3 regions of the Streptomyces sp. NPDC059695 genome follow, and region 2 is predicted to be linked to each of the others. Evidence: riboswitches for the same ligand, from Rfam matches in the RefSeq annotation. Region 2 holds a riboswitch; each other region holds the start of a gene.
The links. Region 2 has a riboswitch for S-adenosylmethionine ahead of ACFV2S_RS36655 (aminotransferase class V-fold PLP-dependent enzyme). Riboswitches for the same ligand answer to the same signal wherever they lie in the genome.

Region 1: linked by a shared signal. The riboswitch ahead of thrC (threonine synthase) and the one ahead of ACFV2S_RS36655 (aminotransferase class V-fold PLP-dependent enzyme) in region 2 are both predicted to bind S-adenosylmethionine.
Region 3: linked by a shared signal. The riboswitch ahead of ACFV2S_RS10475 (IclR family transcriptional regulator) and the one ahead of ACFV2S_RS36655 (aminotransferase class V-fold PLP-dependent enzyme) in region 2 are both predicted to bind S-adenosylmethionine.

What each region holds. Positions count from the first base shown of each region.
Region 1 is NZ_JBHWFF010000035.1:27,511-37,423, reverse strand. It holds gene ACFV2S_RS31555 (transporter substrate-binding domain-containing protein) at 1-687, shown strand, start outside; gene ACFV2S_RS31550 (class I SAM-dependent methyltransferase) at 912-1,667, shown strand; gene ACFV2S_RS31545 (SRPBCC domain-containing protein) at 1,676-2,146, opposite strand; gene groL (chaperonin GroEL) at 2,344-3,972, opposite strand; gene ACFV2S_RS31535 (cold-shock protein) at 4,281-4,484, opposite strand; gene ACFV2S_RS31530 (MoaD/ThiS family protein) at 4,882-5,160, opposite strand; gene thrC (threonine synthase) at 5,200-6,507, opposite strand; SAM riboswitch class I at 6,501-6,697, opposite strand; gene ACFV2S_RS31520 (glucosyl-3-phosphoglycerate synthase) at 6,847-7,815, shown strand; gene ACFV2S_RS31515 (hypothetical protein) at 7,854-9,671, shown strand; gene ACFV2S_RS31510 (trehalose-6-phosphate synthase) at 9,754-9,913, shown strand, end outside.
Region 2 is NZ_JBHWFF010000059.1:6,145-16,057, forward strand. It holds gene ACFV2S_RS36625 (NlpC/P60 family protein) at 1-629, opposite strand, end outside; gene ACFV2S_RS36630 (NlpC/P60 family protein) at 825-1,856, opposite strand; gene ACFV2S_RS36635 (NYN domain-containing protein) at 2,114-3,478, opposite strand; gene ACFV2S_RS36640 (hypothetical protein) at 3,512-3,754, opposite strand; gene ACFV2S_RS36645 (rhomboid family intramembrane serine protease) at 3,915-4,649, shown strand; gene ACFV2S_RS36650 (Lrp/AsnC family transcriptional regulator) at 4,646-4,927, shown strand; gene ACFV2S_RS36655 (aminotransferase class V-fold PLP-dependent enzyme) at 5,000-6,391, opposite strand; SAM riboswitch class IV at 6,576-6,691, opposite strand; gene trpD (anthranilate phosphoribosyltransferase) at 6,779-7,843, opposite strand; gene ACFV2S_RS36665 (cytochrome bc complex cytochrome b subunit) at 7,975-9,597, opposite strand; gene ACFV2S_RS36670 (Rieske 2Fe-2S domain-containing protein) at 9,594-9,913, opposite strand, start outside.
Region 3 is NZ_JBHWFF010000006.1:222,293-232,205, forward strand. It holds gene ACFV2S_RS10455 (ATP-binding protein) at 1-1,206, opposite strand, end outside; gene ACFV2S_RS10460 (hypothetical protein) at 1,320-1,715, opposite strand; gene ACFV2S_RS10465 (oxygenase MpaB family protein) at 2,026-2,892, shown strand; gene ACFV2S_RS10470 (class I SAM-dependent DNA methyltransferase) at 2,936-3,676, opposite strand; gene ACFV2S_RS10475 (IclR family transcriptional regulator) at 3,774-4,496, opposite strand; SAM riboswitch class I at 4,686-4,827, opposite strand; gene ACFV2S_RS10480 (hypothetical protein) at 5,167-5,823, shown strand; gene ACFV2S_RS10485 (hypothetical protein) at 5,965-6,603, shown strand; gene ACFV2S_RS10490 (ferredoxin) at 6,714-6,938, shown strand; gene ACFV2S_RS10495 (NAD(P)/FAD-dependent oxidoreductase) at 6,895-8,319, shown strand; gene ACFV2S_RS10500 (cytochrome P450) at 8,344-9,585, shown strand; gene ACFV2S_RS10505 (bleomycin resistance protein) at 9,622-9,913, shown strand, end outside.

The DNA of each region.
Region 1 (9,913 bases), on a different contig from region 2:
GCCCCCACCGGCGTCCTCCGGGCCTCCGTCAACCTCGGGAACCCGGTGCTCGCGCAGGGCACCCCCGAGGCGCCGGGCGGGATCACCGTGGACCTGGCGCGGGAGATCGGGGCGCGGCTCGGCCTGCCCGTCGAGCTCCTCTGCTTCGACGCGGCACGGAAGTCCTTCGACGCGATGGCAGACGGCCGGGCGGACCTCTGCTTCCTCGCCGTGGACCCGGCGCGGGAGACGGAGGTCGCGTTCACCGCCCCGTACGTCGTGATCGAGGGCGTGTACGCCGTCCCGAGCGGCTCGGCGCTCACCACCGTCGAGGAGGTGGACGCACCGGGCGTGCGGATCGGGGTCAAGAAGGGCTCCGCCTACGACCTGTTCCTCTCGCGGAGTCTCGCCCACGCGACCGTGGTGCGCGGCGAGGAGGGCGTCGACACGTTCCGCGCGGAGGACCTGGAGGCCGGCGCGGGCATCCGGCAGCCGCTCACCGCGTACGCCGCCGCACACCCGGACGTGCGGCTGATCGAGGGCCGGTTCATGGAGATCCGGCAGGCCGTCGGGACGACGGTGGACCGGCGCCCCGAGACCGTCGCGTTCCTCCGCGACACGGTGGAGGAGCTGAAGGCGAACGGCTTCGTCGCGGACGCGCTGCGCCGCGCGGGCCAGGACGCGGAACTCCTGGCCCCACCGGCCTGACGGCCCTCGAAGGCGCCAGAAACCGGGCCCCGCGAAGCCCTGGAAGGGCTCTTCCGGGGCCTGGAGGCGGGCTTCCGGGGGCCTGCGGGCCGCCTCCGCCCCAGAGGGTCGGGAGCCCCGCCACGGGCCGACCGGCGCCCGCACGAGACATCTGCACACCGCCTCTGACCTGGGCTTTTCCTTCAACTCACCCTATTCTTGGGGGACTCGGAGGGGAGATCCACTTGGACGCCACACACCGCGACATCCGCACGATCGACGACGTACTCACCCTGCTCGACGGCCTGTTCCCGCCCGGCGCCGACCGCTGGACGGAGGGCGGGGCCGCGTGGTGGGACGGGTTCTACGCGGACCGGGACAGGCCCGTGCCGTTCTTCGTCGCGAAGCCCGACGAGAACCTCCTCTCGTACGTCGGACGGGGCCTGCTCCCGGCCGGCGGCAAGGTCCTCGACCTCGGCTGCGGGCCCGGCCGGAACGCCCTGCACCTCGCGTCGGCCGGCTTCGACGTCACCGCCGTCGACCTCTCGCCCACGGCCGTCGCCTGGGCGGAGGAACGGGCCGCCGCGACGGGCACCGAGAACGTCCGGTTCGTGTGCGGGGACGCCTTCACCGCCGCCCTCGACGGGCCGTACGACCTCGTCTACGACTCCGGCTGCTTCCACCACCTCCCCCCGCACCGCCGCATCAGCTACCTCGCCCTCCTCGACCGGGCCCTCGCCCCCGGCGGCCACTTCGCGCTCACCGCGTTCGCGGCCGGCGAGGGCGGCATGGGCTCCGAACTCCCCGACGCCGACTTCTACCGGCAGGGCCGGCTGCACGGCGGACTCGCCTACACCGACACCGCGCTCCGCGCGCTCTTCGCCGACCCGGCCGGGGCCGGCCTGACGGAGATCGAACTGCGCCGCATGCGCGCCCAGGACGCGGAATCCCCCGCCTTCGGCGAGTCCTTCCTCTGGACGGGCCTCTTCCGCCGCCCGTAGCCCCGGGGCTACATCCCCGCCAGGTGCTCGGCCAGCCGGTCGTACTGCTCCCGCACCCCCGACTCCATGCCCGCCGCCAGCGCCTGGTCCCTCGTCTCGTTCGAGGGCCAGAAGGACGTGCTGGTCAGGGCCGTGCCGCCGTCGGGCGTCGCGTCGAAGGTCAGGGTCACGCGGACCGGCTCGGCGTCCGGCATCTGCTCGAACACCTCCGTGTAGTCGAGCCGCTCCACCGGGACGACGTCCTCGTACGTGCCGGAGAAGACGATCTCCTGGCCGTCCGGCGCCCGCTGCCCCCAGCGCCAGGCCCCGCCCGTCCTCAGGTCGATGTCGACGACCGTCGTGGTCAGCCCCGCCACCCCGTACCACGCCCGCACGTGCTCGGGCCGCGTCCAGGCCTCCCAGACGCGGGCCGGCGGGGCGCCGAAGGTACGGGTGATGACCAGTTCGCGGTCGGCCGGCGTCGTGAGGAGGGTGACCATGGCTCCGTTCCTTTCACGAAAGGGTCCATTCCAGGATCACCCCGGCACTCCCGTAAAGCGAATGAACGGGTCCACGGGCGGGTGCCGAGTGCGTCGGCGGGCGCCGGGCCCGTCCCGCGCAACGCCCGAGGGCGGCACCCCCCGGTGGGGGTGCCGCCCTCGTTCGCGTTCAGCGATGAACTGCCGATCCGTCAGGATCAGAAGTCCATGTCACCGCCCGGCATGCCGCCGCCGGCCGGCGCGGCGGCCTTCTCCGGCTTGTCGGCGATGACGGCCTCGGTGGTGAGGAACAGCGCGGCGATCGACGCGGCGTTCTGCAGCGCGGAGCGCGTGACCTTCGCCGGGTCGATGATGCCCTCGGCGATGAGGTCGACGTACTCGTTGGTCGCGGCGTTCAGGCCGTGGCCGACGGGCAGGTTGCGGACCTTCTCCGCCACGACGCCGCCCTCGAGGCCGGCGTTGACCGCGATCTGCTTCAGCGGGGCCTCAAGGGCCAGCTTGACGATGTTGGCACCGGTGGCCTCGTCGCCCGCCAGGTCCGCCTCGAGCTTCTCGAAGACGCTCGACGCCTGGAGCAGGGCGACGCCACCGCCGGCGACGATGCCCTCCTCGACGGCCGCCTTCGCGTTGCGAACGGCGTCCTCGATGCGGTGCTTGCGCTCCTTGAGCTCGACCTCGGTCGCGGCACCGGCCTTGATGACGGCCACGCCGCCGGCCAGCTTCGCGAGGCGCTCCTGGAGCTTCTCGCGGTCGTAGTCCGAGTCGGAGTTCTCGATCTCGGCGCGGATCTGGTTCACGCGACCGGCGACCTGCTCGCTGTCACCGGCACCGTCGACGATGGTGGTCTCGTCCTTGGTGATGACGACCTTGCGGGCGCGGCCGAGCAGGTCCAGGCCCGCGTTCTCGAGCTTGAGGCCGACCTCCTCGGAGATGACCGTGCCGCCCGTGAGGATGGCGATGTCGTTCAGCATGGCCTTGCGGCGGTCGCCGAAGCCCGGGGCCTTGACCGCGACGGACTTGAAGGTGCCGCGGATCTTGTTGACGACCAGGGTCGACAGGGCCTCGCCCTCGACGTCCTCGGCGATGATCAGCAGCGGCTTGCCCGACTGCATGACCTTCTCCAGGAGCGGAAGGAGGTCCTTCACGGAGGAGATCTTGGAGTTGACGATCAGGAGGTAGGGGTCGTCGAGGGACGACTCCATGCGCTCCATGTCGGTGGCGAAGTACGCCGAGATGTAGCCCTTGTCGAAGCGCATGCCCTCGGTGAGCTCCAGCTCCAGACCGAAGGTCTGGGACTCCTCGACGGTGATGACGCCTTCCTTGCCGACCTTGTCCATCGCCTCGGCGATGAGCTCGCCGATCTGGGTGTCGGCGGCGGAGATGGAGGCCGTGGAAGCGATCTGCTCCTTGGTCTCGACATCCTTCGCCTGCTCCAGCAGGGCGCCGGAGACGGCCTCGACGGCCTTCTCGATGCCGCGCTTGAGGGCCATCGGGTTGGCACCGGCGGCGACGTTGCGGAGGCCCTCGCGGACGAGCGCCTGCGCGAGAACGGTGGCGGTGGTCGTACCGTCGCCGGCGACGTCGTCCGTCTTCTTGGCGACTTCCTTGACCAGCTCGGCGCCGATCTTCTCGTACGGGTCCTCGAGCTCGATCTCCTTGGCGATGGAGACACCATCGTTGGTGATCGTGGGGGCGCCCCACTTCTTCTCGAGGACGACGTTGCGGCCCTTGGGGCCGAGGGTGACCTTGACGGCGTCAGCGAGCTGGTTCATGCCGCGCTCGAGACCGCGCCGGGCCTCCTCGTCGAACGCGATGATCTTGGCCATGTGAAGTGGTCCTCCCGGACATGGGGTGGATAACGCTCCAGGACCGCGCCGACGCCCGCGACGGACGGCCTGCGTGCCCGGTGGTTCCTTGCCCCACCTGGCCGCGGGCCTCGTCTGCCCGATCCTCGTAAGCACTCTCACCTTCCGAGTGCTAACGCCAATGATTAGCACTCGACCCATGCGAGTGCAAGCGACTCTCGTGGATCGGGCACCTCTCCGGCGAGGTTCGGGAACGCACGAGGGGTCCGCATCCCCTCAGGGATGCGGACCCCTCGACGGCGTTGCGTCGGTGGCCGATCGCGCCGCGCTCAGACGGCGAGCTTGACCATGTCCGCCTGCGGACCCTTCTGGCCCTGCGAGATCTCGAACTCGACCCGCTGGCCCTCTTCGAGGCTGCGGTAGCCATCCATCTGGATCGCGCTGTAGTGGACGAAAACATCCGCACCACCGTCTACCGCGATGAAGCCGTAGCCCTTCTCCGCGTTGAACCACTTGACGGTGCCCTGAGCCATGCCTAACTCCCCTATTACTGGCCCTTGCGCGGGACCGCACCTCGCGGACCCGGGTCAGACCCTGCGCCGGAACGCGTCGACCGCCGCTGAATGTATCTGCCCAACTGCCCTCTGCAACAGGTCATTCGACCGAGAATTCTGGGCGTCCCGGAAAGGGGAATTGGGGAGAATCCCCGGAATTACGGGGCAAGTCGGGCCCGGCAAAGCGCGCAGAACGTACACAACGCGCAGGCACTTTGGCTGCTTCTTGTCGTGCGGGGACGCATTCTCATATGCGCCCGGCATGAGCAGCGGAGGTGACTTCCCCAACTCTACCGCGCTCAACCATGCAGAATTGCCCCTTCCGCTTATTGACGCGGAAGGGGCAATTCGAGAAAGACGGGACAGCCGGTGCGGCTCAGCAGCCGCCGGCGACGGCCGGGATGATCGAGACGCCCGCGCCGGCCGGGGTGGCCGTCTCCAGGCCCTGCTCGAAGCGCACGTCGTCGTCGTTGACGTAGACGTTGACGAAGCGGCGCAGCTTGCCCTGGTCGTCCAGGACGCGGGCGGCGATGCCCGTGTGGTTCTTCTCCAGGTCCGCGATGACCTCGGCGAGGGTCGCGCCCTCGGCCTGGACCTCGGACTGACCGCCCGTGTAGGTGCGGAGGATGGTGGGGATGCGGACGTTCACGGCCATGACTGCGGAACCTTTCGGTGGGCCAGGAGGCGGACGGACTCAGACGGCCAGGCCGGCGTCGCGGAACGCCTCCAGGCTCGGGCGGATGGTGACGGTCGCCTGAGAGGTGTCGGCCACCGCGTCCAGGGTCTTGAGTCCGTCGCCCGTGTTGAGGACGACGGTGGTCAGGTCCGGGTCGATGAGACCGGCCTCGACGAGCTTCTTGGTGACGCCGACGGTCACGCCGCCCGCGGTCTCCGCGAAGATGCCCTCGGTGCGGGCGAGGATCTTGATGGCCTCGACGACCTGCTCGTCGTTCACGTCCTCCACGGCGCCGCCGGTGCGGCGGGCGATGTCGAGGACGTACGGGCCGTCGGCCGGGTTGCCGATCGCCAGCGACTTGGCGATCGTGTTCGGCTTCTGCGGGCGGACCACGTCGTGGCCGGCCTTGAAGGCGGCGGAGACCGGGGAGCAGCCCTCGGCCTGGGCGCCGAAGATCTTGTACGGCTTGTCCTCGACGAGGCCCAGCTTGATGAGCTCCTGCAGACCCTTGTCGATCTTGGTGAGCTGGGAGCCGGAGGCGATCGGGATGACGAGCTGGTCGGGGATGACCCAGCCGAGCTGCTCGCAGATCTCGTACGCGAGCGTCTTCGAGCCCTCGCCGTAGTACGGGCGGAGGTTGACGTTCACGAAGCCCCAGCCCTCGCCGAGCGGGTCGCCGATGAGCTCCGAGCAGAAGCGGTTGACGTCGTCGTAGTTGCCCTCGATGGCGACGAGGTCACCGCCGTAGACACCGGCCATGACGACCTTGCCCTGCTCCAGGTCGTGCGGGATGAACACGCAGGAGCGGAAGCCGGCGCGGGCGGCGGCGGCGCCGACGGCGCCGGCCAGGTTGCCGGTGGAGGAGCAGGAGAGGGTGGTGAAGCCGAAGGCGCGGGCGGCTTCGAGCGCCTGGGCGACGACCCGGTCCTTGAAGGAGTGGGTCGGGTTGCCGGAGTCGTCCTTGACGAAGAGCTTGCCGGGGGCGACGCCGATCTCGGCGGCGAGGTTGTCGGCCTGGACGAGCTTGGTCCAGCCGGGGTTCAGGTTCGGCTTCTCGGCGACGTCGGCCGGGACGGGCAGCAGCGGGGCGTAGCGCCAGATGTTGGCGGGGCCGGCCTCGATCTGCTTGCGCAGTGCCTCGGGGTCACCGGTGGGGAGGTCGTACGCGACTTCGAGCGGTCCGAAGCAGAGCTCGCAGGCGAAGATCGGGCCGAGCGGGAAGACTTCACCGCATTCGCGACAGGAGAGCCCGGACGCGGGACCGAGGTCGACGTTGGTGGGTGCGACGGTCTGAACAGCCATGGAGGCGAGGCCCTTTCTCCTCATCTTTCCCATGACGAATTTTTCGCCATGAGACGGATTTGGCACCTTCCCTAGCCGGGGACCTCGCGCAAAGAACTGCGTCCGTCAGGACACCACTAGGGGTGGTGGCCGGGAGACGGGTGGGCGAGACGAACCGACTGGAGGGTTGCCGGGGCTTCAACGGGCCGTTTCCCTCTGCCCCTCTGGATGAGCGGTATTCGATTGTGAAGCGTGGTGGACTTTCGTTCCTGCGCTCCGACGCGGTCGGCACCCCGACGTGCATCGGGCATCCGCGTTGTTCAAGACTGTAACCGAAGGCCCGGAACCATGAACCGGCCGTCCGAACCGCGAGATGGAGATCACGTGCTGGAGGAAGTGGAGCGCTGGCTGGCCCGGCGGTCCTGGTCCGTGTCCGACCGCCCGCTCGACCGGGTGCTCGCAGCCAAGCGGAACACGACGGTCAGCGTCGTCCTGCCCGCGCTGAACGAGGAGGCGACGGTCGGCGACATCGTCTCCGTGATCCGGCGCGAACTGATGTCGGAGGCGGTGCCGCTCGTCGACGAGCTGGTGGTGATCGACTCGGGCTCCACGGACCGCACGGCGGAGGTGGCGGCGGCGGCCGGCGCGCGGGTGGTCGCCCGGGACGCGATACTCCCCCGCATACCGGCGGTGCCCGGCAAGGGCGAGGTGCTCTGGCGGTCACTGATGGTGACGAGCGGGGACGTCGTGTGCTTCGTGGACGCGGACCTGCGGGACTTCTCGGCGGACTTCGTGACGGGGATCGTGGGCCCGCTGCTCACCGACCCGGACGTGCACCTCGTGAAGGCGATGTACGACCGCCCGTTCGGTCCTGAATTCGACGGGCCCGCCTCCGGCAGGACTCCCGGTCAGGGCGGCCGCGTCACCGAACTGGTGGCCCGCCCGCTCCTCAACCTGCACTGGCCGCAGCTGGCCGGCTTCGTGCAGCCGCTGGGCGGCGAGTACGCGGCGCGGCGCTCGCTGCTCGAACGGCTGCCGTTCCCGGTCGGTTACGGAGTGGAGCTGGGGCTGCTCGTGGACGCCCTGCACACGGTGGGCCTGGACGCGCTGGCCCAGGTGGACGTGGGGGTGCGCAAGCACCGGCACCAGGACGGCCTCGCGCTGGGCCGGATGGCGGCGGCGATCTACCGGACGGCCCAGCTGCGGCTCTCGCGGGGCCATCTGGTGCGGCCGTGGCTGACGCAGTTCGAGCGGGGCGAGAAGGGCTTCGAGCCGCGGACGTACGCGGTGGACACCGAGGAGCGGCCGCCGATGGCCGAGGTCACGGAGTACGCGCAGCGCCGCGTGGCGTAACGCCGCGTGATGATCTGTTTTGCATAAATTGCCCTTTTATGCGCTTCAGACACCATCACCTGGGCAGGGTGCTCGCGGCCCTCGGGCTCACGGCGGGCTCGCTCGCCTGCGCGACGGCCGCCCCGGCCGCCGCGGACGTGATCGAGCCCTTCGGCCGGCGGTACGACGCGTCGCTGTACGGCGACTTCACCACGATCGGCAACACGGTCATGGGCTGCCCGGACGCCCCGGCCGGCCCGGCGGCGCGCTGCGCGGCGGCGGCCTCGGGCCAGGGCTCGGACAACAACAACACCTTCGTGATGCGGCGGATCGACGCGGCCGGCACCGGGACCGCCGCATACGGCTCCAGCACCGGCCACGTGCGGATCCCTGCGGGTGCCCGGGTCGCGTACGCCCGCCTCTTCTGGGGCGGCAACGACGGCACGTACAAGGGCCCGAGCGGCGCCCCGCTGCAGCGCTGCGACCCCTCCGGCGCGGACGTCGGGCGGTCCCCCGGCGACCCGACGACGACGGCCCCGGTGCTCAGGGTCGGGGCCGGGGCGGCGACCCCGGTCTCGATCGACAGCATGGTCGCCGACCCGGCCGACACCGGCGGCCCGCACTACTACACGGGCGAGTCCGACGTGACCGCCGCCTTCGCGGGCGTCTCGGGGACGGACGCGCGGGTGGCGGTCGGCCACGTGTGGGCGCCGAGCGGCAAGGGCTGCGTGGCGGGCTGGTCCCTGACGGTCGTCCACGCGTTCCCGGGCCCGGACCCGGTGAAGGCCCCCGTGCGGCGCAGCGTCCACGTCTACGGCGGCCACGTCCTCCAGCGCTCCACGTCCCCCGCGACCACGATCACCGTGGACGGCTTCCGGCGGGGCCCCGGCACGGTGCGCGCGAGCGTGACGGCGTACGAGGGCGACCGGAACACGCCGGGCGACCGGTTCCTCGTGGACGGCAGGAGCGTCACCGAGGCCCGCACCGGCACCACGGACGACTTCTTCGCCGGCGCGGCCGACGGCGCGGTCGCCCCGCGGCTCGGCGACAACCTGAGCGTCGACGCCAAGGCCTTCGACGTCCCGCCCGGCGCCGTCCCGCCGGGCGCGACCTCGGCGGACCTCACCTTCTCCACCGGCGGCGACACCTACGTGCCGGCCGGGCTCGCCCTCTCGGTGCCGGTCCCCGACCTGGAGATCACCCAGACGGCGACCCCGCGCACGGTGGAGCCGGGCGACACCGTCACGTACACGATCACGGCGAAGAACACCGGCGGGACCGACCACCCGGACGCGACCTTCGGCGACGACCTGACCGGGATCCTGGACGACGCCGACTACAACGGCGACGTGCGGACGGACCTCGGCAGGGTCTCGTACGAGAAGCCGGGGATCGGATACGTGGGGACCCTCCCGGCCGGGAGGACGGCGACGGTCACCTACTCGGTGACGGTCAGGGATCCGGCGACGGGCGACGGGCGGCTCCGCGGCGGCGTGGTCGTGCGGTCCCCGCGCTCGAACTGCCCGGACGGCGGCCGGGACCCGTCCTGCGCGGCGACCCCGACGCTGGAGAACCGGAAGCCGACCCCGACCCCGACGACCCCGACCCCGACGACCCCGCCCCCGACCCCGACCCCGCCGGACCCCGAGCCGGACCCGGAGACCTCCTCCCCGGAACCGGGCACCCCGCCCACCGACCCGGTGTCCCCGCCCTCCCCCGCGCCCCCGGCCCCGGGCCCGCAGGGAGACCGGCACGCCGGCTCCATGGCCGAGACGGGAAGCAACGGCGAGCGCCTCTGGCTGCTCGGCGCGCTCGCGGTGGCGCTGGCCGCGACAGGCCTGGTCGCGAAGGCGGCGATGCGCGGCCGACGCGACTGACCTGCGATGACTGCCCGTGGCCGAATCGGCCCGTCTCGTATACGTACGTTTGAGCGTTTACGAGACGGGCTAGGTTCGCCACATGGCTACTGTGCTCGTGGCATCCAACCGGGGCCCCGTCTCGTACGCGCTCGGCGAGGACGGCTCGCTCGACGCCCGCAAGGGCGGCGGCGGCCTGGCGTCGGCCCTGAGCACCATCGACGCGCGGGAGAGCCTCTGGGTGTGCGCGGCGCTCGGCGCGG
Region 2 (9,913 bases):
GCGCGCTCGCCGGTGCGGGAGGCGCGGTCGTAGTCGGCGCGCTCCTCGACGGTGAGGGAGGCGAGCACCCGGCGGGCCTCGGCGAGCTTCCGCTCGACGGCGCGCTTGTGGCGGGCGACCTCGGCCCGGCCGGCCTCCAGTTCGGCGAGGGCCGCCCGGGCCTCGGAGCGCTTCTGGTCCAGTCCGCGCTGCGCGCGCCGGAGTTCGCCGAGCTCGGCGCTCTGGCGGGAGGTGATCCGGTCGAGGGCGGTGGCCCGGTCCAGGTAGCTGTCCGGGTCGGAGGAGAGCAGCAGGGCGAGGGCGGGGTCGATGCCGCCGGAGCGGTACTGGGCCCCGGCGACCGAACCGAGCGCGCCCCGCATGCGGTTGATGCGCTCCTGGCCGCGGGCGAGGCTGTCCTGGGCCTGGGAGACCGTCCGGCGCAGCGCGTCCGTCTTCTCGTCCGCCCGGTTGTAGCCCTCGGTGGCCTGCTCGGCCTCCTCGAAGAGGCGGTCGACGGTGGCGCGGGTGGCCGCGGGGGTCGCCCCGGGGTCGGCGCTCGCGGGGACGGCGCCGAGGGACGCCGCCGCGGTGGCCGCGGCGGCGGCGGTGAGGACGGTGACCCGGGCGGGTCGGCGGTGGGACGCCACGGATCGCGCTCCGTTCGGCTCGACGCAGACTGGCGCGGCAGACAGTAGCCGCTGATCACTCCTCGTCCAACGAAGGCGCCGGGCACACAAAGTGACGCCCCGCCGGAGAACACAGGTCACCGGCGGGGCGTCAGGTCAGCGCGTGTCACCGCGAACCACCCGTTCGGGCGGCAGGGCGGAGCGGGTCGGGGTGCGTCAGATGCGGACGCCGAACATGAACGAGCCGAGGGTGTTCATGGACTCGTAGCGGACGTAGGCACCCGGGTACGGGGCGTGCAGGACCGTGTTGTTGCCCGCGTACAGACCCACGTGCTGCAGGCCGTTGAAGAAGACCAGGTCGCCCGGCTTGAGCTGGCTGCGGCCGATCTTCACGCCGTCGTTCTGCTGGGTGAACGTGGTGCGGGTGAGGTCGACGCCCGCCTGGCCGTAGGCCCACTGGGTCAGACCCGAGCAGTCGTACGAGTTCGGGCCCTCCATGCCGGAGGCGTACGGCTTGCCGATCTGGGTGGCGGCGGCGGCGAGGGCGGCGGCGCCGCGCTGCGAGGCCGGGACCTCGTTGCCCAGGTTCACGCGCTCGCCGGCCGCGCGGCTGGCGCGCTGCTCCTTCTCCTGCATCCTGGCGCGCTCTTCGGCGGTCAGGGTGTTGAGGAGCTCGCGGGCCTCGGCGAGCTTGCCGAGGAACTTCTTCTTCTTCTCGCCGAGCGTCTTGCGGACGTCCTCGAGGTCGGCCAGCTTCGTGGTCGCCTCGGCCCGCTCCTGGGCGAGCGTGCGCTGCTTGGCCTGGATCGAGGTCAGCACGTCGGCCTGCTGGGCGCTGAGCTGGTCGATCGCGGACGCCTTGTCGAGGTAGGTGTCCGGGTCGGCGGAGAGGAAGAGCTGGAGCGCCGGGTCGATGCCGCCGGAGCGGTACTGGGCGCTGGCGACCGAACCGATCTGGTCCCGCAGGGTGTTGAGCTCCTGCTGACCCCGGGCCACCTTGTCCTGGAGCTGGCCGATCTCCTTCTGCAGCTTCCCGCGGCGCTCGTCGGCGAGGTTGTACTGCTCCGTGGCCTCTTCGGCCTCGTGGTTCAGCTTGTCGACCTTCGACTTGACGTCGTCGATCTTCGGCTGCGCGGGGGCGGCCTGGGCGCCGGACTGGGCGGAGAGGGCGACTGCTGCGGCCGCGGCCGCGGTGAACACGGTCACACGGGTACGGCTCGGCTGCTTGGGACGACGGTGGGACGCCACGAAGGCGAGCTCCTTCTTCCTCAGAGCCGCCCAACCGGTCACGGGCAGGCGGTTCCTCCGCCGCCACCCCGGATGGGTGATCAACCGCGCGAAGGTTCGAAGGTCGACCCTAGTGACCAAGTTGTGATCAGTTCAAATCCCACTGGCAAAAATCTCGCCCACGCACCACTTTATTTACATACATCACACGGCCAGTGATGAGCACTTGACGGTGCGCCATCCAGAATCCGGGCATAACGCCCAGGACTTGCGAAGCGTCACGAGAGCCGCGAAAGCCGCTTCAGCAACAAGGCGGACGCCACCGGCCGCGCGCCCGCCTTCGCGACGCCGTCGGCCACTTCGCGGTCGGTCGAGACGACCACGACCGGCCGCCCCGGCGGCTCCGCCCGGACCAGCTGCCGGATCAACTCGTCCGCCGTGACACCGGGCTTGGAGAACAGCACCCGCACCCCGCGCGGCGGCGCGAGCAGCACCGGGGCCGCCAGCTCCGCCCCGTCGAAGACACAGGTGACCTCGGCGCCCGAACGGGCCGCGAGGGCCGAGAGCCCGCCGAGCAGCCGGAGCCGCTGCTTCTCCAGCGGCATCGTCGGATAGCCGGTCTTGGTGACGTTGTAGCCGTCGACGACCAGATGCGCCTGCGGCAGCGCCAGCAGCTGGTCGAGGAGCGCCGGATCCGTCTCGGAGAGCGCCCGCGCCGCGATGTCCTTCGGGGACATCCGCCCCGGCTCCACCGCGTCCACGGTGTCCGCCGGGTGCACCGAGACGGGCGGCAGCGCGAGTTCGCGCCGCAGCCCCTGGGCCGCGTCGAGGACGGTGTCGAGCAGCAGCCGCAGCCGCATGTCCTCCACCGAGCGCCCCTCACGGGCGGTCCTGCGGCTGGCCTCCAGGGCCGCCTCGACCTCGCCGAGCCGGGCCCTGAGCCGCCGCGTCTCGCTCTCGGCGGCCGAGACCTGCGCCGCCGACTCCGCGCGCGCGGACTCGATCTCGCCCTGGACCTTGCGCAGCGCCGCCTCGCCGCGCTTGACGTCGCTCTGGGCGCTGCGCAGCTTGCGCTGAAGCGATTCCGCTTCCTTGCGGGCGGCGTCCAGGTCGCGCCGGAGCTGCTCGCTCTCGCCCCGGGAGCGGTCCTGGGCGGCGGCGAGCTCCTCGCGCAGCCGCTCCAGCTCGCGCCGGCCCGCCTCGTCGGCGCGCTCGGCGTCGGCCCGCAGCGCCTCCTCGCCCGCGGCGGCGACCAGCTTGACCCAGCCCGGCGGGCGCAGCACGTAGGCGGCCGCGGCCACGTCGACGGGATCGGCGGCCGCGGGCGGGGTGCCGGTCTCCACGGCCCCGGCCAGCTCGGGGTGGCCCTGCTTGAACCGCTCGCCGATCCGCTGCCGGAAGAGCGGGTCGCTCTCCAGCGCGGCGGCCATCGCGTTGCCGGCGAACTTGGCCCGCCGGCTCGCGGTGAAGCGGGCGTACTGCCGCAGGGGCCCGGGCAGCTCCGCGACGGTCAGCCCGCCGAAGGCGTCCGCGACCAGCGCGACGACCCGCCGCCGTACGCCTTCCGGCAGTGGGTGGTCGAGCGTCTCGGCAGCGTCACCTGCCGCGCCGGCCGGCTCACCACCGTGCGCGGGCTGCTCCACGATCCGTCACCCCTATGTCGTCCGCGCCGTCCCTCAGGAGGCGGCGCCCGGCCTGTCCACCAGTTCGATCTGGTCCACCGCGTTGCACCAGCGGCACCGGACCGACTCGATGGTCTCACTGACCACCTGCCGCTCCTCGACCGTCGGGTCTCCGGCCAGGTCCAGATGGACGTACTCCACGACCTTGGAGGAGCGCGTCACGTCGAAGCGGGTCAGATTGCCGCAGAGCGTGCAGCGCCAGCGGGTCTCGTCGGTCGGCAGGGGAACCGTCGTCATCGGTGCCGTCCTTCTTCCTGTTGCGTGGTACCAGGTGCGGGGGCCGCGGTGCGCCGTCGAACTGCGGTCGGTGGTGCCCGTAACCCTAAGGCCTCGCGGGGAGGGCGGGGCACGGCGAGGCACTCTGTCCACTTCGGCCCCGGTACGCCATGATCTGTCCATGATCGACTGGCGAGGCGCGGCGCTCGGGGCCTGGCGGGGCACCCGCGGCGGACCCACCGTGACGTACGCACTGATCGCCGCCTGCTGCCTGCTCTTCGTGATCAGCCCGGTCTCCGGGCTGAGCCCCGGACACGGCACGGGCGACGAGCTGCTGGCCGCCCAGGGCGCCTACTTCCGCCGCTGGGGCGTCGTCCCGGCCGAGCTGATGAACGGCGATCCGCGCGCCCTGCTCACCCCGCTGACCGCGCTCTTCGTCCACGGCAGCTGGCTCCACCTGCTGGGAAACATGCTCTTCCTGTACGTCTTCGGCGCGATGGCCGAGGAACGCATGGGACCCGTCGAGTTCTGCCTCTTCTACCTGGGGACCGGCTACATCGCCCTGCTCGGGTACGCGGTGGCGCACGCGGACAGCGAGCAGACCCTGGTCGGAGCCTCCGGGGCGATCTCCGCGGTGCTCGGGGCGTTCCTCTTCCTCTTCCCGCGCTCCCGGGTCACCAGCCTCTTCCCCTTCCTGTTCTTCCTGCCGCTGCGCTTCCCCGCCTGGATCGTGCTGATCTTCTGGTTCACGCTCCAGTGGATGGCCGCGCGGGCGGCGGGCGCCGGACCCGGCGTCGCCTATCTGGCCCACGTGGTGGGCTTCTCCGTCGGCTTCCTCTACGCCTGGGGACGCTTCCGCGGTGGGGATAGAGTGAAAGCCCCAGCCGCGGCGACCGAGGGAGAAAGCCAGCCGTGATCACCGCGATCGTGCTCATCAAGACCAGCGTGGACCGCATCCCCGAGATCGCCGAGTCGATCGCCGCGCTCGACAGCGTCAGCGAGGTCTTCTCGGTCACCGGTACGTACGACCTGATCGCCATGGTCCGGGTCCCGCGCCACGACGACCTCGCGGACGTCATCCCCGGCCGCATCAGCAAGATCCCCGGCGTCGAGGCGACGGACACGCACGTCGCGTTCCGGACGTACTCCCAGCACGACCTGGAGGCGGCCTTCGCCATCGGCCTGGAGTCCTGACGCCGCGCACCCCGGCACGCCCGAAGGGGGCCTCCCGACCGGGAGGCCCCCTTCACCCGTACGAGTGACCGATCAGCCGCGGTCCGGGACGCAGCGGCCGTCCTCGGTGCGGTACTTCCACTGCGCGCCGTCCCGGACGAGCTCCTTCACGGCGCCGACGAACCGCTCCACGTGCTCGTCCGGCGTACCGGCGCCGAAGCTCACCCGGATGGCGTTGAGGGACAGCTCCCCCGGGGCCGCTTCCGGCGCACCGCACTCACCCGGGTCCTGCGGGTCGCTGCCGAGCAGCGTGCGGACCAGCGGGTGGGCGCAGAAGAGGCCGTCGCGGACGCCGATGCCGTACTCGGCGGAGAGCGCGGCGGCGAAGTGGGAGCTGTTCCAGCCCTCCACGACGAAGGAGATGACGCCCACGCGGGGCGCGTCGTCGCCGAAGAGCGAGAGCACCCGCACCTCGGGCACCTCGGCCAGGCCCGCGCGGACGGTGTCGATCAGGTGGCGCTCACGGGCGACGAGGGAGTCGAAGCCGGCCCCGGTGAGCGCCTTGCAGGCGGAGGCGATCGAGTAGACGCCGATGACGTTCGGCGAACCCGCCTCGTGCCGGGCCGCGGTGGTGTGCCACTCCACGTCCACACCACCGTCGGCCCGGCGGGCCACCTTGCGGGAGGCGCCGCCGCCCGCGAGGTAGGGCTCGGAATCCTGGAGCCAGTCGGCGCGGCCGGCGAGGACGCCGGAGCCGAAGGGCGCGTACAGCTTGTGCCCGGAGAAGGCGACCCAGTCCACGTCGAGCTCGCGCACGGAGACCGGGTGGTGGGGGGCGAGCTGGGCGGCGTCGAGCACGATCCGGGCGCCGTGCGCGTGCGCGGCCGCGGCGAGCTCCTTCACCGGCCACAGCTCGCCGGTGACGTTGGAGGCGCCGGTGACGCAGACCAGGGCGGGGCCGTACGGGTCGCGGTCGGCGAGGGCGCGCTCCAGGGTCGCGACGGCCTGCTCCGGGGTGCGCGGAGCGTTGAGGTAGGTCACGCGGGCGTCCCGCCAGGGCAGCAGCGAGGCGTGGTGCTCGGTCTCGAAGACGAAGACCTGGCAGCCGGCCGGGATCGTGGCGGCGAGCAGGTTCAGCGAGTCGGTGGTGGAGCGGGTGAAGACGACCTGGTCGCCGGGGCGGCAGTCGAGGAACTCGGCGACGGTGGCGCGGCTGTTCTCGAAGAGGTCGGTGGAGAGCTGGGAGAGGTAGCCGGCGCCGCGGTGCACGCTGCCGTAGTAGGGGGCGTACGCGGCCACGTCGTCCCAGACCCGCTGGAGCGCCGGGGCGCTGGCCGCGTAGTCGAGCGCCGCGTAGGTCACCTCGCCGCCGGTGACGAGCGGGACGGTGACGTCCCGGCCGAGGACCGGCAGCGGGGCGTCGCAGCAGGGCTCGGCGGAGTCGGCGGCGGAGTCGACGGTGGCGGTGTTCGGGCGTGCGGACATAGCGGTATCTCCCGGCAGGAAAAGGGCGCGAAAAGGCGTGAAGAGCCCGCAGGGCGGCAGCGCGCGAAGGGCCGCGCCACATACGGGTGGAGAGGGGAAGAGGGGCCGGAAGGGCCCTAACGCATTCGCTTGCTCACGAGACAACGCTCCCTAGAGGACCAAGGACCCCAGGGTGACGCGCAGGGGTCCGCGCTTGCCGCAGGCTTCTGCCGTACGACCTGGTCTTCACCCGGGGCACCCCGCCACGGACGGAGGGTTGCCGGACAGCCGGCCGGGGCCTTGCAGCTGTCACTCATGACCTGTTCCAGAACCTATGCCAGGCGATCACGGCGCCGCAACCCCGTCCCGGCATCCGGGACGGGGACGACATGCGCCGTTCACACGGGCTCAGGCGTTGCTGGCGGCGATCCACCGCTCCAGGGTGCGGCGGGCCTCTCCGGAGTCGATCGACTCGGCCGCCTTCGCGATGCCCGCGCCCAGTTGCTCCACGAGGGTGCCCGCGCCGGGCTCCAGAGCGGTGAGCGCCGCCGCCGCGTTGAGCAGGACCGCGTCCCGCACCGGACCGGTCTCCCCCGCGAGCAGCCGGCGCGCCACGTCGGCGTTGTACGAGGCGTCGGCGCCGCGCAGGGCCTCCAGCGGGACGAGCTCGATGCCGACGTCCCTCGGGTCGAACCGCTCCTCGGTGACGCCGCCGTCCCTGACCACCCAGACGCGGGAGGTGGAGGTGGTGGTCAGCTCGTCGAGGCCGTCGTCGCCGCGGAAGACGAGGGCGGAGTTGCCGCGCTCGGCGAAGACCCCGGCGACGACCGGCGCCATGCGCGGGTCGGCGACGCCGACGGCCTGGGCCCGCACCTTGGCCGGGTTGGTCAGCGGGCCGAGGACGTTGAAGGTGGTCCGGATGCCCAGCTGCCCGCGGGCCGCGGCGACGTGCCGCAGCGAGGGGTGGAACCTCACGGCGAAGCACATGGTGATGCCGGCCTCCTCGGCGACCTCGGCGACCCGGCGCGGGGTCAGGTCGAGGTTGATGCCGAGCTTCTCCAGGACGTCGGAGGAGCCGGAGGCGGAGGACGCGGCCCGGTTGCCGTGCTTGACGACCTTGGCGCCCGTGCCGGCGACCACGATCGAGGCCATGGTGGAGATGTTCACCGTCTTGGCGCCGTCGCCGCCGGTGCCGACGATGTCGACGGCGGGGCCGGGCACCTCGATCACGTTGGCGTGCGCGTACATGGTCCGGACGAGGCCGGTGATCTCCTGCACGGTCTCGCCCTTGGCGCGCAGCGCCACCATGAAGCCGGCGATCTGCGCGTCGGTCGCCTCGCCGCTCATGATCAGGTCCATCGCCCAGGCGGTGTCGTCGGCGGAGAGGTCCCTGCCGTCGAGCAGGCCGTTCAGCAGGACGGGCCAGGAGCGGCCCGCCGTGGTAGGTCCTCCAGCGGGGGTCGCAGCGCTCATGGCAGCTCCTGGTGATCACGTGACGGATACGGTCCCACCCTATCGACCTCCGGGGACGGCAAAGAGCCCCGTCCATCGAATGGACGGGGCTCTCGCCGTGGCGACCTCGAGCAGGTCAGGTGTTCAGGTGATCAGTGGTGGCCGTGGCCGCTCTGGATCTCCTTGTACTCCTCGACCGTGGGCTTGGCGATCTGGCTGTCGTCGCCGTAGTAGCCCTTGTTGAGCTTGACCCGCAGCTTCTCCATGGGGCCGATCTTGCGCTCCACGCCGTTCTCGTCGACGGCCGGCGGAAGCTCCGCGGCGTCGTACTGCTCGTGCGCCGTGAGGCGGTGCAGCTCGCCCTGGCTGAGCGGCTCGTGGACCTCGACGAACTCACCGTGCGGCAGGCGCTTGATGATGCCCGACTCGCGGCCGTGCAGCACCTTGTCCTTGTCGCGGCGCTGGAGGCCGAGGCAGATCCGCTTCGTGGCGATGAACGCGATGACCGGACCGGCGAAGAAGAAGATCCGCACGAACCAGGTGATCGAGTTCAGCGACAGGTGGAAGTGGGTCGCCCAGAGGTCGTTTCCACCACCCACGAGCATGATCATGTACGCGGTGATCCAGGCGACACCGAAGGCGGTGCGCGTCGGAGCGTTGCGCGGGCGCTGCGCGATGTGGTGCTCGCGCTTGTCGCCGGTGATCCACGACTCGATGAACGGGTAGACCGCGATGGCCGCGAGGACCGCCGGGAAGATCGCCAGCGGGATCATCACGCCGAGGACCAGCGTGTGGCCCCACAGGTTGATCTCCCAGCCCGGCATGACACGGATCAGACCCTCGGCGAAGCCCATGTACCAGTCGGGCTGGGCGCCGGTGGACACCTGGTCCGGACGGTACGGGCCGATGGCCCAGATCGGGTTGATCGAGGCGATCGCCGCGATGACCGCGATGACGCCGAAGACCAGGAAGAAGAAGCCTCCGGCCTTCGCCATGTACACGGGCAGCAGCGGCATGCCGACGACGTTGTTGTTCGTCCGGCCGGGGCCGGCGAACTGCGTGTGCTTGTGGACGAACACCAGGATGAGGTGGGCGACCACGAGGCCCAGCATGATGCCGGGGAGCAGCAGCACGTGCGCCGAGTAGAACCGGGCGACGAAGTCGCCGCCGGGGAACTCGCCGCCGAACAGGAACATCGACAGGTACGTGCCGAGGACCGGCACGGACAGGATCGCGCCCTGCATGAAGCGGACACCGGTGCCGGAGAGCAGGTCGTCCGGGAGCGAGTAACCGGTGAAGCCGGTGAACATGCCCAGGAAGAACAGCAGGAAGCCGAACAGCCAGTTGATCTCACGCGGCTTGCGGAACGCGCCGGTGAAGAACACGCGCATCATGTGCACGAACATGCCGGCGAGGAAGATCAGCGCCGCCCAGTGGTGGATCTGCCGGATGAGCAGACCACCGCGCACCTCGAAGGAGATGTGCATGGTCGAGTTGAACGCCTCGGACATCAGCTGTCCCTGGAGCGGGACGTACGGTCCGACGTACTCCACCTCGTTCATCGACGGGTGGAAGAACATCGTCAGATAGACGCCCGTCAGGATGATGATGAGGAAGCTGTAGAGGCAGACCTCGCCCAGCATGAAGGACCAGTGGTCCGGGAAGATCTTCCGCATGTTGGCCTTGGCCAGCGTGTAGATCCCCAGGCGGCCGTCGGCCCAGTCCGCGACCCGCTCACCGGCGGGTGCTTTCTTCGTTTCGGTCACGGTGCTCATCCGCGCTCCCAGAAGGCAGGACCGACGGGCTCGTCGAAGTCGCCGAGCGCCTCCAGGAAGCCCTTGTCGTTCACGCCGATCCGCAGCTGCGGGAGGGCGTGACCGGCCGGGCCGAAGATGACGCGGGCGCCGTCGGAGAGGTCGAAGGTGGACTGGTGGCACGGGCAGAGCACGTGGTGCGTCTGCTGCTCGTACAGGGAGATCGGGCAGCCCACGTGGGTGCAGATCTTCGAGAACGCGACGATGCCCTGGTGGGACCACTCGAGCTCGCGCTTGTCCTTGATGTCCTCCGGCTGGATCCGGACGATCATCAGGG
Region 3 (9,913 bases), on a different contig from region 2:
ACCGCAGCAGGCCCAGAAGAAGCCGAGTCTCCCGGCCATCGCCGCCGCCTGCGGGGGATCGGTGGCGAGCAGGTGGTCGAGCGCGGCGCACAGGTCGCCGAAGCAGCCGACCAGCCGGGCGTACGCGGCGGCCTGGCGCGGCCCCCACCAGTCCCGCTCGGCGGACGCGGTGCGTGCGTGGAAGTGCCGCGCGTGGAGGTCGGCGATCGTCCGGGCCTCGGCGAGCTCCGTGAGCCACATGGCCCCGTACTCGCGTACGGTGTCGAGTATCCGCAGCCGCCCGTCGGGCAGCACCGTGACGATGCTCTTGCGCCGCAGCCCGTCGAGGGCCTTCTCCAGCGCGCCACCGGTCAACGGACCACCACCGCACACGCGTGCGATGTCCTCCACGGCGGCGTCGGCACGGAACACCGACAGCCTCGCCCACAGCAGCCGCTCATGGGGCTCGCACAGCTCGTGACTCCACCCGATCGTGGTACGCAGCGCACGGTGACGGGCCGGCTGCAACGTGCTGTCGGCAGGCTCCGCGAGCGAGAGCCTGTCGCGCAGCACGCGGGCCATGATGCGTACGGGCCGGTCCGAGAGTTGTGCGGCGGCCAGCTCCAGGGCCAGCGGAATGCCCTCCAGCCAGTGGCACACCTCGCTCGCGGCCAGCCGGTCCTCGGGGCTCTCCCAGGTCACCCCCACGGCCGCGGCGCGCGCGGCGAACAGGTCCATGGCGTCCGAGTCCAGCGAGAGGGGCCCCAGAGGGAAGAGGGTCTCGCCGGCGCCGCCCAGCGGCTCCCGGCTGGTGGCGAGCACCACGAGCCCGGGGCAGCGTGCGAGTAGTGTCTCCACCAGCTCCCTGCACGCGACGACCAGGTGCTCGCAGGAGTCGAGGACGAGCAGTACGCGGCGTGTTCCGAGCCAGGTGGCCAGCGCGTCGAGGGGGTCGCGTGCCGAGTGGTCGGACAGGCCGCACGCGTCGGCCACCAGCGGGACGAGGAGAGTCCCGCCGCCCAGCGACCACAGGGGGACCCAGTGCACGCTCTCGAAGGCGTCGGGCGGGAGGAGACGCACGGTGCGCGCCGCGAGGCGGGACTTCCCGATTCCGCCGGCCCCGGCCAGCGTCACCAGTCTGTGCCGCTCCAACCGGGCGCTCAGCGCCTCGAGTTCATGGTCCCGTCCGACGAAAGGTCCGCGCTCCGGCGGCGTCCAACTCTGCACCCCCGTATTGTGCGCGCCCCGAACCCCTCCATGTCGCCGGCTCGGGAAAGGGCTGCGTCCATGGAGGCGCACGGGGGCGGAGCGGTCGACCCCTTTACGTCATGTGCCGAGTCTCACCGCTGGTGGCAGTCCCAGTGGGCCTTCACCCACACCTTCTCCCAGTGCCCGGGAACGTAGACCCACTTCCCGTGCTGGCCCTTCCCGTGGTCGCCCATCCCGTGGTCGTCGTGATGGCCCTGGCGCCAGGAGTCATGGTTGGACTGCTTCTTCTCCCAGTGGCCCGGGACCCACTTCTTCTCCCAGTGCCCCTTCTTCCACTCGCACCGGTCGTGGTGGTCGTGTCGCTTGTGCTGGTCGCCGTGGTTGTCGGTCACCACGGACGTGGCGACGGACGACGGGGCGGGAGCGGCCGCTGCCGAGCCGGCCATGCCGAGCGCGGCACCACCTGCCAACAGGCCGGACGCGGCGGCACCCGCCACCAGCCGGCGGACTCTCATGGTCGTGGTCATGAAACACTCCTCCTTCGAACGAGCCGGAAGGGGACAGCGCGGCGACAGCCGGCGTGTGAGCGCCGTTCCGACTCGCGCGGCGATTGCCGGAAGCCGTGAGGCTCGCTGTGCACTTCGCAAGGGTTCGACGCGGAAGACACCGTGGAGGGAACGGTGCGCGGATTCCGAGAACGGCCGCGTGTGGCACCTTTGTCCTAGTGTGGCATGTTCGCGGGGGACCGGCCCCAGCTCCGGTCGCTGACGTGCGTGCGGTGACACGACGACGACGCGGTGTGCCGCCCGGCAGGCCCAGGAGAGGAGTGCGATCGCGGTGCCCCTGGTCGGAAGGCTGCGGAGGAAGGCGGGCGACGCGCTCCTGCGGCGCGTGGCCGGACCGGAGGCGCATCGGAAGCGTGCCCGGATCCATGGCACCCCGGGGCCGCGCTGGTTCGCCCCGGACAGGCCCGTGCGCACCGTGCACGCCGATGCCTCGATGTACGTCGGAGGCCTCGCCGCGCTTCTCCTCCAGTCCCTGCACCCCGTCGCCATGGCGGCCGTCTGGGCGCACTCGGGATTCCGCGGCGACCCCTGGGGGCGCCTGCAGCGGACCAGCACCTTCCTGGCCGAGACCACCTTCGGCACGGAGCGGGACGCCGAGCGGGCGGTGGGGCGGGTGCGCGCGGTGCACGCGCGGGTGACGGGGCGCGCGGCGGGCGGAGCGCCCTACCGTGCGTCCGATCCGGCGTTGCTGTCCTGGGTCCACATGGCCGAGACGTACTGCTTCCTGGAGGCCCACCGGCGCTACGGTCTGTGTCCGCTGACGGGCGGCCAACAGGACGCGTACGTCGAGGACATGGCGTCGGTCGCCGTGCGTCTGGGCGTCCCCGATCCGCCGCGGACCCGCGCCGACCTCGTCGTGGCGCTCGGCGGCCGTCGCCGGGAGCTGGAGGCGACGGACGAGTCGTCGGCGACTGCCCGGTACCTGCTCGTGTCACCGCCCCTGCCCTGGCCGGCGCGCCTGCCGTACCTCCTCCTCGCGGCAGCGGCGGTGGACCTCCTGCCGTCGTGGGCTCAGGACCTGGTGCCCGTGCCCCGCCGGATCCGGATCCTCCTCCGCTTCGCGCGGCCCGGCGGGCGGGCGGTCACGACGGCGATCCGCTGGGTGACGCCTCCGCTCCCTTCCGGAGCCGGTCGGTGACCCGTGCATGATCCGTGCCCCGACCCTCGGCCGCACGCGGCCCTCAGGCGGGCTTGCGCCATACGGAGATGTGTTTCGTGGAGTCCTGCGCGAACGGGGTCCCGTCCCAGTCGGCGACGCGACGCTCCAGCTCCAGTCCGGCGATCCGCGCCATCAGGTCGAGCTCCGCGGGCCAGGCGTACCGGTGCCGGGAGCTGTCCCTGCGGTACCGCCCGTCCGTGCCGTCGCTCGTGAAGTGGTGCGAGACGAGGATCTGCCCGACCAGGTCGAAGGTGTCGAAGCCGAGATGCCGCTCGGAGACGTCGAACGGCACCGCGACCTGGCCCGGAGGAAGGAACCGCAAGGGCGGCACCCCCAGTTCGATGACGAATCGGCCACCGGGTGCCAGGTGACGGGCGGCGTTGCGGAAGCACTCGACCTGCTCGTCCTGTGTGAGCAGGTTGGTGATGGTGTTGTAGACGAGGTAGACCAGGGAGAACTCCCCTGGGACGACGGTGGTGGCCATGTCCCCGATGGTCACCGGGAGCGCTCCGGCGTCGACCTTGCGCCGTAGGACGGCGGCCATGGGCTCGGAGAGTTCGATGCCGGTCACCGGCACGCCGCGCTCCCGGAGCGGGACGCCCACGCGTCCGGTTCCGATGGCGAACTCCAGGGCCCGGCCGTCTCCGGCGAGGTCGGCGAGGAACGAGAGGGTCGGTCCGAGGACGGCGGCCGAGGACATCTCGGTCTCCCCGGCGTCGTAGCGTTCGGCGGTCTCACGGGTCCACAGCTCACTGCTTGTCACGGCCCGCAACTCTGCCCGGTGCAAGGGGCGCTGTCGACCCGATTGTCCTCCGGCGGCGCCGGTCCGGGGGAGGGTCGGCCCCCAGGCTCCGTCGTGGTCATGCGTGGGAGACGACCGCGGTGAGGCGGTCGGCCGCGGCGACGGCGGCCTTCGCGAGCCGGGCGCCGGGCTGCCGGGTGAGGCGCTGGATCGGTCCGGTGACCGTGACGGCGGCCACGACACGGTCGGAGGGGCCACGGACCGGGGCGGAGACGGAGGCCATGCCGGGCTCGCGCTCACCGATCGACTGGGCCCAGCCCCGGCGTCGTACGCCGCTCAGCGCCGTGGCCGTGAAGCGGGCACCCTGCAGGCCCTGGTAGAAGCGCTCGGGTTCCTCCCAGGCGAGCAGGACCTGGGCGGCGGAGCCGACCTTCATGGGGAGCGTGGACCCGACCGGCACGATGTCGCGCAGTCCGGAGGTCCGCTCGGCGGCGGCGACGCAGACGCGCACCTCGCCCTGGCGGCGGTAGAGCTGGGCGCTCTCGCCGGTCGCGTCCCTGAGGGAGATGAGGACCGGACCGGCCGCGGTCAGCAGGCTGTCCTCGTCCGCGGCGGCCGAGAGCTCGCCGAGCCGCGGGCCGAGGACGAAGCGGCCCTGCAGGTCCCTGGCGACCAGACGGTGGCGTTCGAGTGCGAGGGCGAGTCGATGGGCCGTGGGGCGCGACAGGCCGGTGGCGGAGACCAGCCCGGCCAGGGTGGCCGGGCCCGCCGCGAGCGCACCGAGGATCACCGCGGCCTTGTCCAGCACGCCGACACCACTGGAAATATCCGGAATGTCCATGAAAAGAGGTACTCCAGTCTCGGTTCGCGCGCGAAGGCTCGCGGCGATCTCACGCAGGGAGGGAGGGGATGCTCAGCGGGGAAGGGTCGACGAGGTCGGCCGATACGCCGCGGCGATCACGAGACGGGTACGCGGGAGGCCCGGGGCGGGCAGGGCCAGGGCGAAGGACAGCACAGAGAGCACCGTGTCTCCTCATCTTTTCCCGCGCCACGTTGGCGCGGGCCGGAGTTGGCACTGATCCCGGCGGCGCGGCGCGAACAGGGAGCGCCGAGTCGAACGGGGAGTTGCCGGGGCTTCGTAGGGCCGGTCCCTCCACCCCTCTGGATGATTCGCGGAGAACGATACAAGACGCCCAGGGCGGCCTGCCAGCGGCCTCCCGGCCGGGAGTGGCGCCCCGCCGATCCGGTCCGGCCGTGCGGCTGCCGCGGCGCTTCCCAGATCCGGCCGCTCCGGTGTCAAGCGCCCCGTCGCGTCAACCTTGCTGACGGATCGTCAGGAGTGGCGCGATTCTTCCTTGGGGACCCCTACCGACCGGTTCTACTCTCAAGTCACTTTGCGCGGTTCCCCCACGCACCACGCGTACGTACCTCACGCGCAGGCACCCCGCGCACCGCACCGTGCGACGACCCGCACCTCCTCGCACCCCACCGTCGATCACCGAGGAGAACTCATGACCAAGCTGCTCGTCTCCCTCACCGGCCTCGCCGCCGCCGGAGCCCTCGCCTTCGGGGCAGGCGGCACCCAGGCCGCCTCGACCACCGTCCTGCCGGCCGGTCACTCCTTCGCCGCCAAGCTCACGGGCAAGGCCACCTTCGTCGCCGGGTCGACCACGATGACCTGCACCGTCTCCGCCTCCGTACCGGCGAGCGGAGCCAACAACGCCGTCCCCGCCGCCCCCGGCAACCACAACGCGGCGGGCCCCGTCTCCGTCCCCGTCAACCCGCCCGGCTTCAGCGGCTGCACGACCAGCATCTTCGGCGTGAACGTGACCATCACGAGCAACGCCGCCAACGGCCCCTGGACCCTCACCCTCCAGAACGGCGCCCCCGCCACCGGCGGCTTCACCATCCCCAAGGGCGGCGTCCTCATCAAGACCAGCGGCCTCGCCAGCTGCACCATCACCGCCTCACCGGCCGGACCGACCGCCGTCAACGGGACCTGGACCAACGGCACCCCGTCCCGGCTGGCCATCGCCGACGCCCCCGTTCCCGCGACGGCCACGGGCGGCTTCCTCTGCCCGACCGGCAACCAGTCCGCGACCTTCAGCGCGACCTACCAGCTCACCGACACCACCGACCCGGCCCAGCAGATCACGGTGACCGGCTGACGGATCCGGCAGAACCCACGCGCCCCGCCCCGCCATGGACTGTATGGCGCACCGAGCGCTCCACTCGGGTGATTCCGGTGGCGCGCGCCCCGCGACCACGGGTGTCTGGACGAAGGAAGCGCAGGCAGGAAGTGGGAGAGCATGGAGCGGAAGGACAAGCGCCTCGCGACGCGCTGGGCCGCCGGGGTCGCGGGAGTGGTGTTCGCGATCCTGACGGCCACGGCGATCGTCCTGGTGCGCATCGCCCTGCCGAGCGGAGTCGACGCGGCCGGAGCGACCGTGGACGCGGGGCAGCGGAGCGCCGTGCGGACGGCGCTGGAACTGATTCCGTTCGCCGGGATCGCGTTCCTCTGGTTCATGGGCGCCCTGCGTGAGCAGGGAGGCGACCGCGAGGACAAGTTCGTCTCCACGGTCTTCCTCGGCAGCGGTCTGGTCTTCGTCGCCACGCTGTTCGGCGCCGCCGCGGCGGCCTGGAGCGTGATCGACGAGGGCGGTCAGGGCTCCTCCTTCGGCCGCGACGTCGCCTACGCGCTGCTGACCACCTACGCCATGCGGATGGCGGCGGTGTTCGTCATCACGACCTCGACCATCGGCCACCGGCTCGGCGTCCTCCCGCGCCCGCTGGCCGTCGTCGGCTACCTGGCGGGTCTGACGCTGCTCGTGGTGGGAGCGAGCCTGCCCTGGTCGGAGCTGGTCTTCCCGGCCTGGGTCCTGGTCCTCAGCCTGAACATCCTGGGGGGCCGCGAGTCCGCCGCGGCACGCCCGGCCGCCTCGGCCTGACCCGGCCGGACGGCTCACTCGATCGGTCCGCTCCCCATCGCCGGGGACCCCCCGGCCGACGAGAGTGGGCGCAGGGGGCATACCGGTCATTGGAGAGGACCGATCCCGTGGTGAGCATTGCCGTCGATCTGAACCGCTGCCAGGGGTACGCGCAGTGCGCGTTCCTCGCTCCCGAGATCTTCACCATGCACGGCGACGAGGCGCTGCTGTACGACCCCGACGCCGACGAGGCCCTGCGCGAGAAGCTGGCCCAGGCCGCCGCGGCCTGCCCCGTACAGGCCATCCTCGTCGATGACGTGGACGAGCCGGCCGAGGCGGTGCCCGGTGCTCGGTGACGGAGCCCTGGAGCAGCTCAGACGCGAGGGCCGCATCGTCGTCGTCGGCGCCTCGCTGGCCGGCCTGCGGGCCGCCGAGACCCTGCGCGCCAAGGGCTTCACGGGATCGCTGACCATGATCGGCGACGAGCCCTGCGAGCCGTACGACCGGCCCCCGCTGTCCAAGGGCGTCCTGCTGGGCAGGGCGCGCGCCGATCGGACCGCTCTGCCCCGGCTCCGGTCCGTCGACGCCACCTGGCGGCTCGGCGTTCCCGCCACGGCCCTGGACATGGCCGCGAGGACGGTGCGGCTGGCCGACGGCGACGAGGTGCCGTACGACCGGCTGCTGATCGCCACGGGTGTCCGGGCACGGCCGTGGCCGCGCGAGGAGGAGGCGGAACTCGACGGCGTCTTCGTGCTGCGCACGCGCGCCCACGGCGCCGCGCTCGCCCGGCGGCTCGACGAGGGACCCCGGCGGGTCCTCGTCATCGGGGGAGGGTTCGCCGGCTCGGAGGTCGCCTCCGCCTGCCGCGAACGAGGCATCCCCGTCACCGTCGCCGAGCGCGGAGCGGCGCCCCTGGTCGGCGCGCTCGGCGGGGTGGTCGCCGCGGTGGCCGACGGCCTCCAGCGCGAGCACGGTGTGGACCTGCGCTGCGGGGTCATGGTCACCGCTCTGGAGGGAGACGCCTCGGGACGGGTGCGCGCCGCGCATCTGTCCGACGGCTCCACCGTCGAGACCGACGTGGTGGTCGTCTCGCTCGGAGCCCTCCGCAACACCGAATGGCTGTACGGATCAGGGCTCGGCGCCGGACCCCGCGGCATCGCCTGCGACGCCGGGTGCCGGGCCTTCGACATCCGCGGCATCGTCACCGACGACATCTACGCCGCGGGCGACGTCGCCCGCAGCCCCCACCCCCTCTTCGGGTACCAGTTCCTGTCGCTGGAGCACTGGGGCAACGCCGTCGCGCAGGCCGAGATCGCGGCGCACAACATGCTCAGCGCGAGCATCGACCGCCTGCCGCACATGGACGTGCCGGCCTTCTGGTCCTCCCAGTTCGGCGTCAACATCAAGTCGGTCGGCGTGCCGTCGATGGCGACGGAGATCCTGATCACGCAGGGCTCCCTGGACAGCCGCCGGTTCGTCGGCGTCTACGGATACCAGGGGCGCGTCATCGGCGCCGTCTCCTTCGACCAGGGGCGATGGCTGCCGTTCTACAAGGAACTCATCGAGAAGACCGCGCCGTTCCCGCCGCAGTTCCCCACGGTCGACCGGCACGCGGACGGACAGCGCCCGATGGACGCGGACTTCCCGGACCCCTCGGTCCCCAGCCACGGCCCCACCGTGACCCTCAGCGGATACTCGCCGGCCGACCGCCGCATCACGTTCACCCCCGCGCACTGATCCGCACGGCCACAAGGACCTGCCATGACGCCCACCCTGCTGCACCAGATCCTGGACTACGCCAACCGGGCCGACCCGTACCCGGTCTACGAGGAGCTGCGGAAGACCCCGGTCCATCACGAGGCCGACGGGCCGTACGTGATCAGCACCTACTACGAGATCCGCAGCCTCCTCCACGATCCCCGGATCAGCTCCGACGCCCGCAACCAGGCCTCCGGCGCCGACCCGCTGGCGGAGTCGTCCCCCGAGGAGAGCGCCCTGCCGCCGAGCTTCCTCCGGCTCGACCCGCCCGAACACGACCGCATGCGGCGCATGACGAACCGGCACTTCGGCCCGCCGCACTCCCCCCGCCGGGTCGACGGAATGCGCCCGGAGCTCCACGCCATCGTCGACGGCCTCATCGACGGTCTCGCCGACCCGGGCCGGATCGACCTGGTGGAGGAGTTCTCCTACCCGTTTCCCGTGACGGTGATCTGCAGACTGCTCGGAGTGCCGCGCGAGGACGAGGCACGCTTCCACACCTGGGCGGACACCCTCGCCGCCAGCCTCGACCCCGACCCGGACGCCGACCCGGCCGAGCGGGGCAAGGGCGCGCACGAGGCCCGGATGGAGCTGGGCATGTACCTGGCGGGCCTCATCGAGGAGCGCCGGAAGAACCCCGGGGACGACATGCTCTCCCAGCTCGCGACGGCCAAGGGGCCGGACGGTCCCATGACCACGATGGAGCTGCTCAGCACGGCGGCACTGCTCCTGATCGCGGGCCACGAGACCACGGTCAACCTCATCACCAACGGGATGCTGACCCTGCTGCGTCATCCCGACGTCCTCCAGCGCCTGAAGACCGAACCGCGCCTGGCCGTCCCGATCGTCGAGGAACTGCTCCGCTTCGAGCCGCCGGTGCAGCTGCTCCCGGGTCGCACCACCCTCGCCGACGTCGACGTCCGGGGCGTCACCATTCCCAAGGGCTCGACCCTCTGGCTGGTCCTGGCGTCCGGCAACCGCGACCCCCAGCGCTTCGAGAACCCGGACCGCTTCGACCCGGACCGCCCGGACATCCAGCACCTCGGCCTGGGCAGCGGCATCCACAGCTGCTTCGGCGCACCGCTCGCCCGGCTGGAGGCCCAGCTCGCCCTGTCGGAGCTGGCCCGGAGGCTGGAGAACCCCCGTCTGCTCGACGACCCGCCCCCGTACCGCCAGAACGCCGTACTGCGCGGGCCGCGCCATCTGCACATCGCGTGCGACGGGATCAGGTCCCGAGACGCGTGATGCCTTCTCTAGTCAATCTTGACTAGAGTGGTCTGCATGGGTGAGAAGACCATTCCGATCCTGCCGTGCCGGACGATCCAGCCCGTTCGCGACTTCTACACGACCCTCGGGTTCGAGGTGACCTTCCAACAGGCGAGCCCCAGTCCCTACCTGGCCGTCCAGCGCGGAGGCATACACCTGCACTTCTTCGGCATGAAGCGGTACGAGCCGGCCGGGTCGTTCAGCACGTGCATCGTCCAGACCGATGACGTCGACGGGCTGTACGCGAACTTCCGGGCCGGCCTGAAGGCGGCGTACGGGAGAGTGCCGAACCGCGGGCTGCCACGGA